DNA from 2 places in the Sporosarcina sp. Y352 genome. Region 1 is predicted to be linked to the other one. Evidence: a T-box and tRNA genes for the amino acid it is inferred to sense, from the RefSeq annotation. Region 1 holds a T-box; the other holds one or more tRNA genes.
The links. The T-box of region 1 lies ahead of leuS (leucine--tRNA ligase). A T-box ahead of a tRNA ligase gene usually reads a tRNA of that ligase, here a tRNA-Leu.

Region 1 (6,348 bases):
TTAATTCTGGTGCAAGCACTGCATATGTCGCACCAAAAATCGTATCCGGACGTGTTGTAAATGCTTCAAACGTCAGATCAATTCCATCAATTTCGAACGTCAGCTGCGCCCCTTCTGAACGACCAATCCAGTTACGTTGCATATCCTTCAAGCTTTCCGGCCAGTCCAGTTCATCCAAATCTTCAAGAAGACGATCTGCGTAATTTGTAATACGCAGTACCCATTGGCGCATCGGACGTCGCTCGACTGGATGACCGCCACGTTCTGACTTGCCGTCAATCACTTCTTCATTCGCTAAAACCGTACCTAGTGCTGGGCACCAGTTAACAGCTACTTCATCAACATAAGCCAAGCCCTTGTTGTAAAGTTGGATGAAAATCCATTGCGTCCATTTATAATAAGATGGATCCGTTGTATTAATTTCACGGTCCCAATCGTATGAAAATCCGAGATCATTCATTTGACGTTTGAACGTCGCTATATTCTTCGCTGTAAATTCAGCGGGATCATTTCCTGTATCAAGCGCATATTGCTCGGCCGGAAGTCCAAAGGCATCCCAGCCCATCGGATGAAGGACATTATAGCCCTGCTTCCGTTTGAATGAACTTAAAATGTCTGTCGCGATATAGCCTAGGGGATGCCCAACATGGAGACCCGCCCCCGATGGATATGGAAACATATCTAACGCAAAGAACTTCGGTTTTGATGGATCATCCATCATTTTAAATGTTTTATTGTCCTTCCAGTGCTGTTGCCATTTCTTTTCAATTTGTCCGTGATTATAACTCATTTACAATTCCTCCTATTTAAATCAATTGCGCCTCGGCGTAATTGCGTCCAGATTTTGAATCGAGCTTGAGGCCTACAGGATGTAGGTCATGCAGTCGTTGCGACAGGACGTCGCGAAATTAGACTGCCCTCTTAACTCCCTTCAAAATCTGTGACATCCGCCGGAGGCTTTATTTTCATTCAGCCGGTGCATGAACACCGGCTGAATGAAAATAAAAAACTCCCGTCCCTTAAAAAGATAAGGGACGAGAGTACTATAGATTCCCGCGGTGCCACCCAAATTGACGGAAAAACCGCCCAACTTGATTCCTTAACGCGGACAACGGCACGGGTTACTGATTTACTGTTTAGTAGTTCACCAATGCAGGCTCCGAGGCGAGTTCATCTCCATCGTACAGGCTTTCACCAACCGCCTGCTCTCTAAAATCGACAGCAAAGATTACTATTCCTCATCTACGCCAAAGCTATTGCTTCTAGTTTACCCGAATTGTGGCACTTTAACAACCTTCATTTCACGCCTTCAATAACGTCTTTTACAATTAATTCAGCTTCCGTCGAATCGATAACTTCTTGAATTGTAAAATCCTCAAACACTTCTTTCAACTCAAGTCCTTCAGGAGTCACATTTATTAAAGCACGTTCTGTAATTATTTTATGAACGACTGCTTTCCCTGTTAACGGTAGCGAGCACTCTTTTTTAATTTTTGCAGAGCCATCCTTTGCAACGTGGTCCATTATAACGATTATTTTGCGAGCGCCATGAACGAGATCCATCGCGCCTCCCATTCCTTTAATCATTTTACCAGGAATCATCCAGTTGGCGAGGTCTCCATTTTCGGAAACCTCCATGGCACCTAGAATGGCAACATCGACATGTCCTCCGCGAATCATCGCAAACGATTCTGCACTGTTAAAGTATGCAGAACCTGGAATTGATGTGACCGTCTCTTTTCCTGCGTTAATCAGGTCCGGATCGACTTCATCGGAGCTCGGATAAGGTCCGATACCCAGTAGTCCATTTTCTGATTGAAGCACGACTGTTTTGTCCGGCGAAATATAGTTTGCGACAAGCGTTGGCATACCTATTCCAAGATTGACATAGTTCCCATCTTCGATTTCCTTTTCAGCCCGTCTAGCAATTCTTTCCCTTACATTCACTTCTCCCATATCACACATTCCCCTTTCATTAGCGAGTCGTCAGACGCTCAATTCGTTTTTCCTGTTTAGCTTGTAGAAGTCCTTGCACATAGATACTCGGTGTATGAATTGCTGCAGGATCTAAATCTCCCGTTTCAACGATTTCCTCTACTTCAGCAATCGTGAACTTCCCTGCTGCCGCCATCATCGGATTAAAGTTTTGTGCTGTTTTATTGTAAATCAGATTACCAAATTGATCGGCTGTTGCTGCACGGACAAGTGAAAAGTCTGCGCGCAACGCTTCTTCTAGGACATATTCTTTGCCATCGTAAATCCGAACTTCTTTTCCTTCAGCTACCAATGTACCAACACCGGCCGGCGTGAAAAATGCCGGAATACCAGCTCCGCCTGCACGGATTTTTTCGGCTAACGTTCCTTGGGGCGTTAACTCGACTTCAATTTCACCGGAAAGCACTTGTCGTTCAAATTCTTTATTTTCTCCCACATATGAGCCAATCATTTTCTTAATCTGTTTATTCTTTAGTAGAAGTCCAAGTCCCCATTCATCGACTCCACAGTTATTTGAAATGACAGTAAGGTCTTTTACGCCTTTTTCAACTAGTGCTAAAATGAGCTGTTCAGGAATCCCTACGAGCCCAAATCCACCAACCATTAATGTTGCGCCATCCTCTACCTGTGCAACAGCATCTTTTGCTGACTTATAAATCGGTTTCATTTTACATCCCCCTTTTAAATATTGCTAATTAAGTCACAATTATCTATCCCTTCAATTAAATCATTCTATAGAAGATCTTGCAATGAAAGCATCTAATCATAATGGTATTAATCATTTCTAAATTTAATAAAAGTGAATTTTCGATGACGTTAATAAACATCCCAATAATGAGATGCCATACTTTTTAGATAAACAGACCGCCTCTGTTCACACTCAAAGCAACTGAAGCTAATGACTTTCTTTATATTCCGACAAGACAAACACCTTATGTTCCATAATTCAAATGTTACTACAATGTAAAACCATGATATAATCAACTGTTAGAGGAGTGAATGAAGTGAATAAATTGAACTTACCATTCCCTACTGAAGGGAAACGATATCATACATGGTCACGACACTTAAAGGATGAATTCGGATTTAAAGTGATGAAAGTTGCACTTGATGCAGGTTTTGATTGCCCCAACCGAGATGGTACGGTCGCTTTCGGTGGCTGTACATTTTGCAGCGTTGCAGGTTCTGGTGATTTTGCCGGAGATCGTGTTGACCCAATCGAGGTCCAATTTGCAGAGATTAGTGAAAGAATGCATAAGAAATGGAAAGACGGCAAATACATGGCTTATTTTCAGGCGTATACAAATACACACGCTCCACTCCCTAAGTTAAAAGAGAAGTTTGAAGCAGCATTGGCGCAAGAAGGTGTTGTCGCATTGTCAATCGCGACGCGTCCAGATTGCTTGCCCGATGATGTTGTGGAGTATTTGGCAGAACTGAATGAACGTACTTATTTGTGGGTTGAACTAGGACTTCAAACCGTCCATGAAAAGACCGCAAATCTTGTCAATCGAGCTCATGATTTCAAATCATACGTAGAAGGTGTCGAGAAACTGCGTAAACATGGCATCAGGGTATGTACCCATATCATTAATGGTTTACCACTTGAAGATTACGATATGATGATGGAAACAGCACGTGAAGTTGCAAAACTTGACGTCCAGGGTATAAAAATTCATCTTTTGCATTTATTAAAAGGGACACCAATGGTAAAGCAATACGAAAAAGGTCAGCTTGAATTTCTAGAAAAGCAGGAGTACATTGATCTTGTAGCTGATCAACTTGAAATCCTCCCCCCTGAAATGATTGTTCACCGTATTACAGGCGATGGTCCGATTGAATTGATGATAGGACCGATGTGGAGTGTCACAAAATGGGAAGTATTAAACGGCATTGACAAAGAACTCGAACGTCGTGATAGCTGGCAAGGGAAACATTACAAAAGGGCGGTCGAATTGATTTGAAGTTGCATCGGATTCTCCCTTTTGCAAGACAATTATTCAAAGATACAGTTCATGTAGGCGAAACCGTTATCGACGCAACGGCTGGGAACGGGAATGATACGCTTTTCCTAGCAGAACATGTCGGTGAAACTGGCCGCGTCTTTGCTTTCGATATACAGCAATCCGCACTCGATTCAACTTCTGAACATTTAGGCGACTTAAAAGAACGGGTCTCACTCATATTGGATAGTCATGCGAACGTTGAAAAGTACGTCGATGGGCAAATTGGTTGTGCGGTCTTCAACCTCGGCTATTTGCCACATAGTGAAGATCTATCGATTGTTACACAATCAGAATCCACAATTTCAGCTATCCACAAGATGCTTGGATTGTTAAAAAAAGGCGGTATAATTGCGATTTCTGTCTATGATGGACATGAAGGCGGCGCTGAAGAACGGGACGCACTTTTAGATTATGTAACAAGTTTGCACCAGGCAGACGTACACGTAATTCGTTACCAGATGATCAATCAACGAAATAACCCTCCATTTTTGATTGCTATGGAAAAAATGAAAGACTTTAAAATAGTTAAACAAGTGGAATAAATAAAAGGTTGCTCTGATTGTTATTAAATCAGTTGCAACCTTTTTTGGTGTATTTTATTATAGATGATGAGTTGGTAAAATTGTATATTGAACTACGTCTGTTGATTAAGCATAAACAACCGGTAAATAAATTAATCACACACTGAGCACTACGTGTAGAATTGCTATTGATTCGCTTTGAATTGAACGACGCCTATACCATTATCGAATATACATATTCATTCCACCTTTTCTGTATACATACTCAATAAAATTCCATGTTAATCATTTTAAGAAATTTCGAGAAATCAATCTTACTAACAGCTGTCCTATCAGAAATACGAACGAACTAATTATAACTGCCCCATCTCTGCCAACGGGTTTAAACCAACCACCGTCATCAATGAAATTTGAAGCCAACAATAACGATCATATTCCAGTAACAATATTGACTAAGAAAACATACCTTAATTTTATATTTCTCGATAATAAACCTGTTACTAGAATGAATAATATAGAACCAACAAATAGAAATGTTGCTTCCTCTCGCTTAATATGCTGCCCATATTCATAGTAGTGAAATAGGAAAGATACCGGTATTAATGAAACAATCAACCATAGTATTTTCATGAAACCCCTCATAACTATCCATTCACTCCCCAATCGACAACTCGCTTAAACGCATGATAGCTTCATGCTCTTCAAACGAACTAAACCAACGATAATTATTGTTATCTAAAATTCTATAATGTTTGCTGATCACATTTTGTTGCAATCGAAAATTCCCTTTACAATCAATTTCATTCCACCAAATTCTGCCCCCCATGGATTTATCTCTTGGCCTATCTATTCCGTTATGTGCAAGTGTTTCAATGATTTCTAGAGGTTCATCCCCTAAAACAGACCGCAAAATTTCACTGTCCCTGAATAATGCACAAACCGTAATTACAGTTGTCCAACCCGCTAACGTTCTTCCTTTTTCGATTTGAATAAGTGTCTTTTTTGAAATACCTATAATGTCTGCCATTTTCTCTTGTGAATAACTTTTTTCCAACCGAATTAGTCTCATTTTTATTGAAATAATTTCGATTACCTGCCCTTTATTCATCATTTCCATCTCCTAGGTTACTAATAACACCAATTAGTGTAATTTTACACCTTAATTTATTGTATAGCAAATATATGCAAACAAAAATAGGGCTATCTATATAAACTGTAACTCAATTGGAGGTACAGTTTATATACTAGCCCTTATCATATTTACACGTTCAAATTATGTTTTTGACGTAAAAATACACTTATTCGATAATAGATAATTTAACGGTTTTGCGTCCCCATTTAAATGCTTCGTTCTTTGTAGGAATGAAGACATCGATTTTATTCCCTTTGATGGCACTGCCAATGTCACCTGCGATTGCATATCCATATCCTTCGACAAAAACTTTTGTACCGAGCTCAATAACATTCGGATCAACTGCAATCACCTTCAGATTTGAATTTTCTCTTAAGTTAATACCTGTTTTCGTTATACCGGAACAACCGCTACAATAAGCTGTATAAGCAGTTGCTGTTACGGTGAACTCTTTGACGACATTAGTGGCAGCTGAACGCGATACAATCTTTGAAGTAGGCTTTTCTGCAGCTGCGGTTGATACCCCACTTGCCTTCGCATTTGAATCAATAATTATTTCTTGATTTGGAGATATTATATTCGACTGTAAATTATTACTTGATTTAATATTTGCGACTGTTGTATTATGCATTCTAGAAATATTGAAAAGCGTGTCTCCCCTTTTAACTGTATAGTTTGAAGTTGATGTAGATTC
Region 2 (6,348 bases), on a different contig from region 1:
AAAGAGTAATCCATAAGTACTTTAAACGAAGTTTTAAAAAGAGTTTATCAATATTTTACCCAGGAGGATTAGCTCAGCTGGGAGAGCACCTGCCTTACAAGCAGGGGGTCGGCGGTTCGAGCCCGTCATCCTCCACCATTAAGTTTTTTAAGCAGATCCACCGCTTAAATAAACTTCCATATATTTACTTATATAAATACTATTGTCGCGGGGTGGAGAAGTGGTATCTCGTCGGGCTCATAACCCGAAGGTCGCAGGTTCAAATCCTGCCCCCGCAACCAAATTTTATTGTGAATACAGCCTTTTACACACAATTCTTGTACATAGAAGGTTCAGGTTCATATACATTTATTGATATTTTATATTGTTGTCGCGGGGTGGAGAAGTGGTATCTCGTCGGGCTCATAACCCGAAGGTCGCAGGTTCAAATCCTGCCCCCGCAACCAAATGGTCCCGTGGTGTAGCGGTTAACATGCCTGCCTGTCACGCAGGAGATCGCCGGTTCGATCCCGGTCGGGACCGCCATTTTTTATATTAAAGGTTTAGAATAAGCAAGCAGATAGTTGAAGCAATCGAATATAGGATAGAACGTATGTAGTTACGTGACTGACCGAATGATTGAATTAGACATAAAGGTGCATAGCTTAACAAAAGCCAAACATGTGGCTCAGTAGCTCAGTCGGTAGAGCAAAGGACTGAAAATCCTTGTGTCGGCGGTTCGATTCCGTCCTGAGCCACCATTTAACTTAATATGCCGGAGTAGCTCAACTGGTAGAGCAACTGACTTGTAATCAGTAGGTTGAGGGTTCAAGTCCTTTCTCCGGCACCATATACACCTATTGTGGTGGGGTAGCGAAGTGGCTAAACGCGGCGGACTGTAAATCCGCTCCCTACGGGTTCGGCGGTTCGAATCCGCCCCCCACCACCAACTTTTTTTAACATGAATTATGTGTTGAAATGAATTTCCATTTAGGGGCATAGTTTAACGGTAGAATAGAGGTCTCCAAAACCTTTGATGTGGGTTCGATTCCTACTGCCCCTGCCATTTTTTTAATTCAACTTATTATTTTGGCGATTGTGGTGAAGTGGTTAACACATCGGATTGTGGTTCCGACATTCGAGGGTTCGATCCCCTTCAGTCGCCCCATTTTTTACACTTTCTCAAATCAAATTAAACGTCATGGCGGTTGTGGTGAAGTGGTTAACACATCGGATTGTGGTTCCGACACTCGAGGGTTCGATTCCCTTCAGCCGCCCCATTTTTATATTTTTTCAATTCAAATGAGATATCATGGCGATTGTGGTGAAGTGGTTAACACATCGGATTGTGGTTCCGACACTCGAGGGTTCGATTCCCTTCAGTCGCCCCATTTATCTTTTTGGGGTATAGCCAAGCGGTAAGGCAACGGACTTTGACTCCGTTACTCGTTGGTTCGAATCCAGCTACCCCAGTTTTGCGGAAGTAGTTCAGTGGTAGAATACGACCTTGCCAAGGTCGGGGTCGCGGGTTCGAATCCCGTCTTCCGCTCCAATTTCTACGGCGGCATAGCCAAGCGGTAAGGCATGGGTCTGCAACACCCTTACCACCGGTTCGATTCCGGTTGCCGCCTCCATATTTTATTACTACAGTATGGAAAATGAATATTACTATGCCCGAGTGGTGGAATGGCAGACACGTCGCACTCAAAATGCGATGCCGCGAGGCGTGCCGGTTCAAGTCCGGCCTCGGGTATCATATGGAAAAAACACAACTTCGGTTGTGTTTTTTTATGCTTACTTTTAACTACTGTGGTATGGTTTTTCTAAAGTGATTGAAAGAAAATCGGGTGGAGGAATCAATATGCCTTTAATAGAACATCAGCAGTTTATTCATGCCCCTATTGAACGCTGCTTTGATCTTACACGTGATGTGGATATTCATACTCGTACAACAGAAAGTACGAAAGAGAAAGCCGTGGGTGGCATTACGACAGGTTTATTGTCGGCTGGGGATGTTGTCACATGGGAAGCTGTTCATTTCGGTATAAAGCAAAGGCTGACTGCAAAAATAACAGTAATGAATAGACCCTATCTGTTTGAAGATATAATGGTGAAAGGCGCCTTTCACTCTTTCACACATATTCATGAGTTTATTGAAAAGGATAATGGCACTCTGATGATTGACAGATTTCAATATACATCACCTTTTGGACTGATTGGTGTTATAGCAGATAAGTTGTTCTTGGAAAGCTATATGAAGAATTTTATCATGAGTCGGGCTATAGCACTGAAGGATATTGCAGAAAGTGAGTAACGGGTGTTTCGTCACGAAAAGGTGACTTAATAAATAAGTATTGAATTTATCTACTATATAAATTGAAATCAAGAATTCCTTCCAACCCGCTTCGACTAGACCTTTTAGGGCACCTACGCTCAGGCTATTAACCGGATTCAATATTTAAACTAATATAGTGAAAAAACTCCTTTTACCAAAACTTTTTTTAAATTGGTAAAGGGAGTTTTTTGGGGGAAGAAATAGGCGAAGTTTCATTCTAACCTTTGAAGTAACATGTCTTCTTATTTATCTGTAATAATTTACATAATAAATCGTCTAATAACTAAAGGGGGGGAGATTGTGTGACGAACCATAAAATCGAGGAGTGGTTTCGACTGTACGAAAGGGATATCACGAGTTTCCTAACTTACTATACAGGTTCACTGGACGTCGAGGACCTTGTACAAGAGACCTTCATGATTGCTATGAAAAAGATGTCTAGCTTCAAAAATCAATCCCATCCGAAAACGTGGTTGATTTCAATCGCAAGGAACAAGGTCGTCGATGAATATCGCAGAAGGAAAGTATGGGGGAAAATCAAATACTTATTTTTCCGTGTGCAAAGACATTCAAATGAATTGGAAGACCAAACAATTCAGAACCAGGAGATTATCCAATTATACAAAGCAATTCATCAACTTTCTCCGCGATATAAAGAAGTGGTAATACTTAGGGGCATATTAGAGCTAACGCCTAAAGAAGTGAGTGAAATACTGAAAAGTAATGTGAATCAAGTGAATGTCACGTTTCATCGAGCGTTAAAGAGACTAAGGGAAATACTTGTGGAGGAGGGCTATGCTAATGAAGAGGGTGGAGAACTTACAAGAAAATCTGAAAAACCTACCTAAATACACATTGAATGTAGAACAGAAAGAAAGAGTCAGCCTGGCTTTGAAAAGGAGGACGAAATCTAGAAAGAGAGCACAATTTGTTAACCCTATCATTGTATTCACTTTACTATGTGCGACTGTATTTGTTCTTGCCCTATCAAATAATTGGTTTTATGAACTGAGACAGTCGTTTCAGCCTCAAGTCGAATTTACATCGGGAGAAGCGGAAACCTTCAACTTAGCAGATAGTAATTATCAAGTGACTGGAATTGAAGGTAAGGTGGGAATGTTATTTAACGAGAAATTTGTTGCAGAAGATGCTAGAAGAGGAGCAAAGATGATGCTCTACTTTTGGGGGGATGCGTCAGAACTCGCAGGTGAAAATTACACAGTTGAAGCTAGAAATACTTACAATAAAAAGATTACAATGTCTGAAGGGATTTTTGATGGGTTTCTATTTGCTGAAGATATTCAACAGATATTGACTAGTTTTCCACCATTTCCGACAGAGGGTGAATGGCAACTTTCCTTCCTTGTGAATGATCAATTACTAGAGGAATTCACAATTGAAGTCCTTCCACCATTTCCAAAGACCGAACATTATACTTTGATTAATCAACCAATGGAACTTAAAGTAGGTGAGGAGACTGAAATCACAATTGAAAGTTCAGTGGATAGTGGGAAGGAAATAGAAGTGAAGTTACTGAATAAGAAAGGAAGTATAGTGTCTGAACATGTTTTTGCCCAAGGCGGCAGCTATATTGGAGCGGGTTCATTTATTTATCACTATCAAGGGAATTTAAAATTACCAGAGCATGGCACCTGGACATTACTCATCGATGGTGAGAAAACAAAGCCATTCAAAAATTGAAGCTAAAAAAATCGCTCCTTTCCGTCGATGCGGAAGGGGCGATTTCCATTATGGGAGATCAGATTATACTACATTGGGGTTGACCATTGCAGTTAGCTTGGTAGCTTTTCGGTTCATTCCCCTCAATTATAAACACTATCAGCCTACTTCAATAGATGTCTGTTCCTTATGTAAAACATAAGAACGAACGTCTCCGCCGCTAAGGCTTGTGAACATATTTCCACATGCTCTCGTCAGTTCAAAAGCTTTAGCCGCATCCATGGATGGGCGTAGAAAGTAGATATGCATTGCTTCAGTCGTTTCTTCAGTTACTGCTGTTCGGATTGAATCGACATAGGGACTTCCAAATGAGCTATAATCATCTTTCAAGAGTATAATGTCTTTTAACGAATTGAAACGGCCATTTAGCCCATCATATCCATCATCGTTGGTACCTGTCGTAACCAATACATCACCGACGATTTTTTGGAAATCATAGATGCCCATTGGAATTGAATGCTGCAAGGATAAGAAGTTGTTTAAGTCGACGGCATTATGGAATGGGTTAATGAAGTTTTCCTGTTTGATCCGACGCATAAGTGCTTCTGAAGAATTGCGGTAGCGATTTGGATCCGCGCCAAGTGTTTTCCATATCGTACGCCATTCCTTAATAGCGGGTAAATCAGTAATAGATTTATCCTCAAGTTCAAAGAAAAGTTGCTCTTGGAATAATTGCAATTTTCCTTTTAACATTTGAGGCGATTCTGACACTGTAATTTTGGTATAATGGTTAATGCCCAATTTTAAATCGGGCACGGCTTCTAATAGGTTTTTAGCCAATTCAATATTCAATAAATTCACCCTTTATATAGTTTAATTCAATAGTAGCATAGTGGAGGTGATACAGTGTGAATGCTGTTCAAGTGCAACAGTTAGTGAGGGCTTATGCGGAGTCGATTGGGATTGATAAAGTCGGTTTTACAACAGCTGCACCATTTCGTGAATTGAAAAACCGCTTGAAGCGCCAGCAAGAACTTGGCTTTCAGTCGGGTTTTGAGGAAAAAGATTTAGACAAAAGGACTGAACCTGGACTTCTGCTAGATCAAGCAGAGAGTATCATTTCAATAGCTATAGCGTATCCATCTAAAATGGCTGATTCACCGAAAGGGAAAAAAGGGGAAAGACGGGGAATCTTTTGCCGTGCATCCTGGGGCACGGATTATCATACGGTTTTACGGGAGAAGTTGAAACTTCTTGAAGAATTTATATTGGGACAAGTACCCACCGCTAGAGTAAGATCTATGGTCGATACTGGGGAACTATCTGATCGTGCAGTTGCGGAACGGGCGGGTATCGGATGGTCTGCAAAAAACTGTTCAATTATTACACCTGAGTTTGGTTCATATGTATACCTAGGTGAAATGATCACGAATATCCCGTTTGCGCCAGACGTTCCGATGGAAGATGAATGCGGGGAATGTAGACTCTGTCTTGACGTATGTCCAACCGGTGCTTTGATTCAAGGAGGGCAGTTAAATGCGCAGCGTTGCATTGCTTTCCTAACACAGTCGAAACTCCCAATCCCGGAAGAATTTCGGATGGAGTTTGGTAATCGAGTGTACGGGTGTGATACATGTCAAACGGTATGTCCGAAAAATAAAGGAAAGCATAATTTGCATCAGCACGCTTTCCAACCGGACCCTGAACTGGCTAAGCCACTTCTTCAGCCGATTCTTAAGTTGTCGAATCGTGAATTTAAAGAGAAGTTTGGCCATGTATCAGGATCTTGGCGCGGAAAAAATCCGATTCAACGAAATGCAATCATTGCACTCGCGCATTTCAAGGAGGAGTCTGCGGTCCCTGAATTAATCAGTATGCTAGAGAATGATCCAAGGCCCGTCATTCGTGGTACGATTGCTTGGGCACTTGGTCGAATTGGTTTGGAAGAAGGACATGTAGCTATAAAGGAAGCATTATTGAAAGAGGAAGATCCGGAAGTGCGCGCTGAATTAGAAAAGGCGGCAAATAGCTGGAAAGAAAGAGTTTAAGTGGAGGAAGTGTTGAAATGGCAATACATGTAGCATTATTTGAACCGCTCATTCCTGCAAACACAGGGAATATTGCACGGACATGCGCGGGAACAGGAACAAAATTGCATCTTATCAAGCCGCTCGGTTTTTCGACAGATGATAAAATGTTGAAACGGGCGGGGCTCGATTACTGGGAACATGTAGATATTACGTATCATGAAGGAATCCGTGAACTATTTGCAGAAAATCCCGATGCCCTGTTTTATTTTTTGACGAAGCATGGAGATAAAGCTCATACTGCCTTTGATTATTCAAATGTTTCAC

Region 2: it has a tRNA-Leu gene. The T-box ahead of leuS (leucine--tRNA ligase) is inferred to sense a tRNA for this amino acid. The anticodon was not compared.

Annotation. Positions count from the first base shown of each region.
Region 1 covers NZ_JBXCJE010000001.1:294,358-300,705, forward strand. The annotation lists gene leuS (leucine--tRNA ligase) at 1-790, opposite strand, end outside; T-box leader at 1,028-1,254, opposite strand; gene AC1TO6_RS01565 (3-oxoacid CoA-transferase subunit B) at 1,297-1,956, opposite strand; gene AC1TO6_RS01570 (CoA transferase subunit A) at 1,976-2,662, opposite strand; gene mnmL (tRNA modification radical SAM protein MnmL/YtqA) at 3,000-3,959, shown strand; gene mnmM (tRNA 5-(aminomethyl)-2-thiouridylate-methyltransferase MnmM) at 3,956-4,543, shown strand; gene AC1TO6_RS01585 (helix-turn-helix transcriptional regulator) at 5,175-5,630, opposite strand; gene AC1TO6_RS01590 (3D domain-containing protein) at 5,821-6,348, opposite strand, start outside.
Region 2 covers NZ_JBXCJE010000018.1:437-6,784, forward strand. The annotation lists tRNA gene AC1TO6_RS19280 (tRNA-Val) at 63-138, shown strand; tRNA gene AC1TO6_RS19285 (tRNA-Met) at 207-281, shown strand; tRNA gene AC1TO6_RS19290 (tRNA-Met) at 372-446, shown strand; tRNA gene AC1TO6_RS19295 (tRNA-Asp) at 450-525, shown strand; tRNA gene AC1TO6_RS19300 (tRNA-Phe) at 665-740, shown strand; tRNA gene AC1TO6_RS19305 (tRNA-Thr) at 754-829, shown strand; tRNA gene AC1TO6_RS19310 (tRNA-Tyr) at 844-928, shown strand; tRNA gene AC1TO6_RS19315 (tRNA-Trp) at 972-1,045, shown strand; tRNA gene AC1TO6_RS19320 (tRNA-His) at 1,072-1,147, shown strand; tRNA gene AC1TO6_RS19325 (tRNA-His) at 1,184-1,259, shown strand; tRNA gene AC1TO6_RS19330 (tRNA-His) at 1,295-1,370, shown strand; tRNA gene AC1TO6_RS19335 (tRNA-Gln) at 1,381-1,452, shown strand; tRNA gene AC1TO6_RS19340 (tRNA-Gly) at 1,457-1,531, shown strand; tRNA gene AC1TO6_RS19345 (tRNA-Cys) at 1,540-1,613, shown strand; tRNA gene AC1TO6_RS19350 (tRNA-Leu) at 1,652-1,732, shown strand; gene AC1TO6_RS19355 (SRPBCC family protein) at 1,841-2,293, shown strand; gene AC1TO6_RS19360 (RNA polymerase sigma factor) at 2,617-3,162, shown strand; gene AC1TO6_RS19365 (hypothetical protein) at 3,116-4,015, shown strand; gene AC1TO6_RS19370 (B3/B4 domain-containing protein) at 4,154-4,855, opposite strand; gene queG (tRNA epoxyqueuosine(34) reductase QueG) at 4,903-6,042, shown strand; gene trmL (tRNA (uridine(34)/cytosine(34)/5-carboxymethylaminomethyluridine(34)-2'-O)-methyltransferase TrmL) at 6,060-6,348, shown strand, end outside.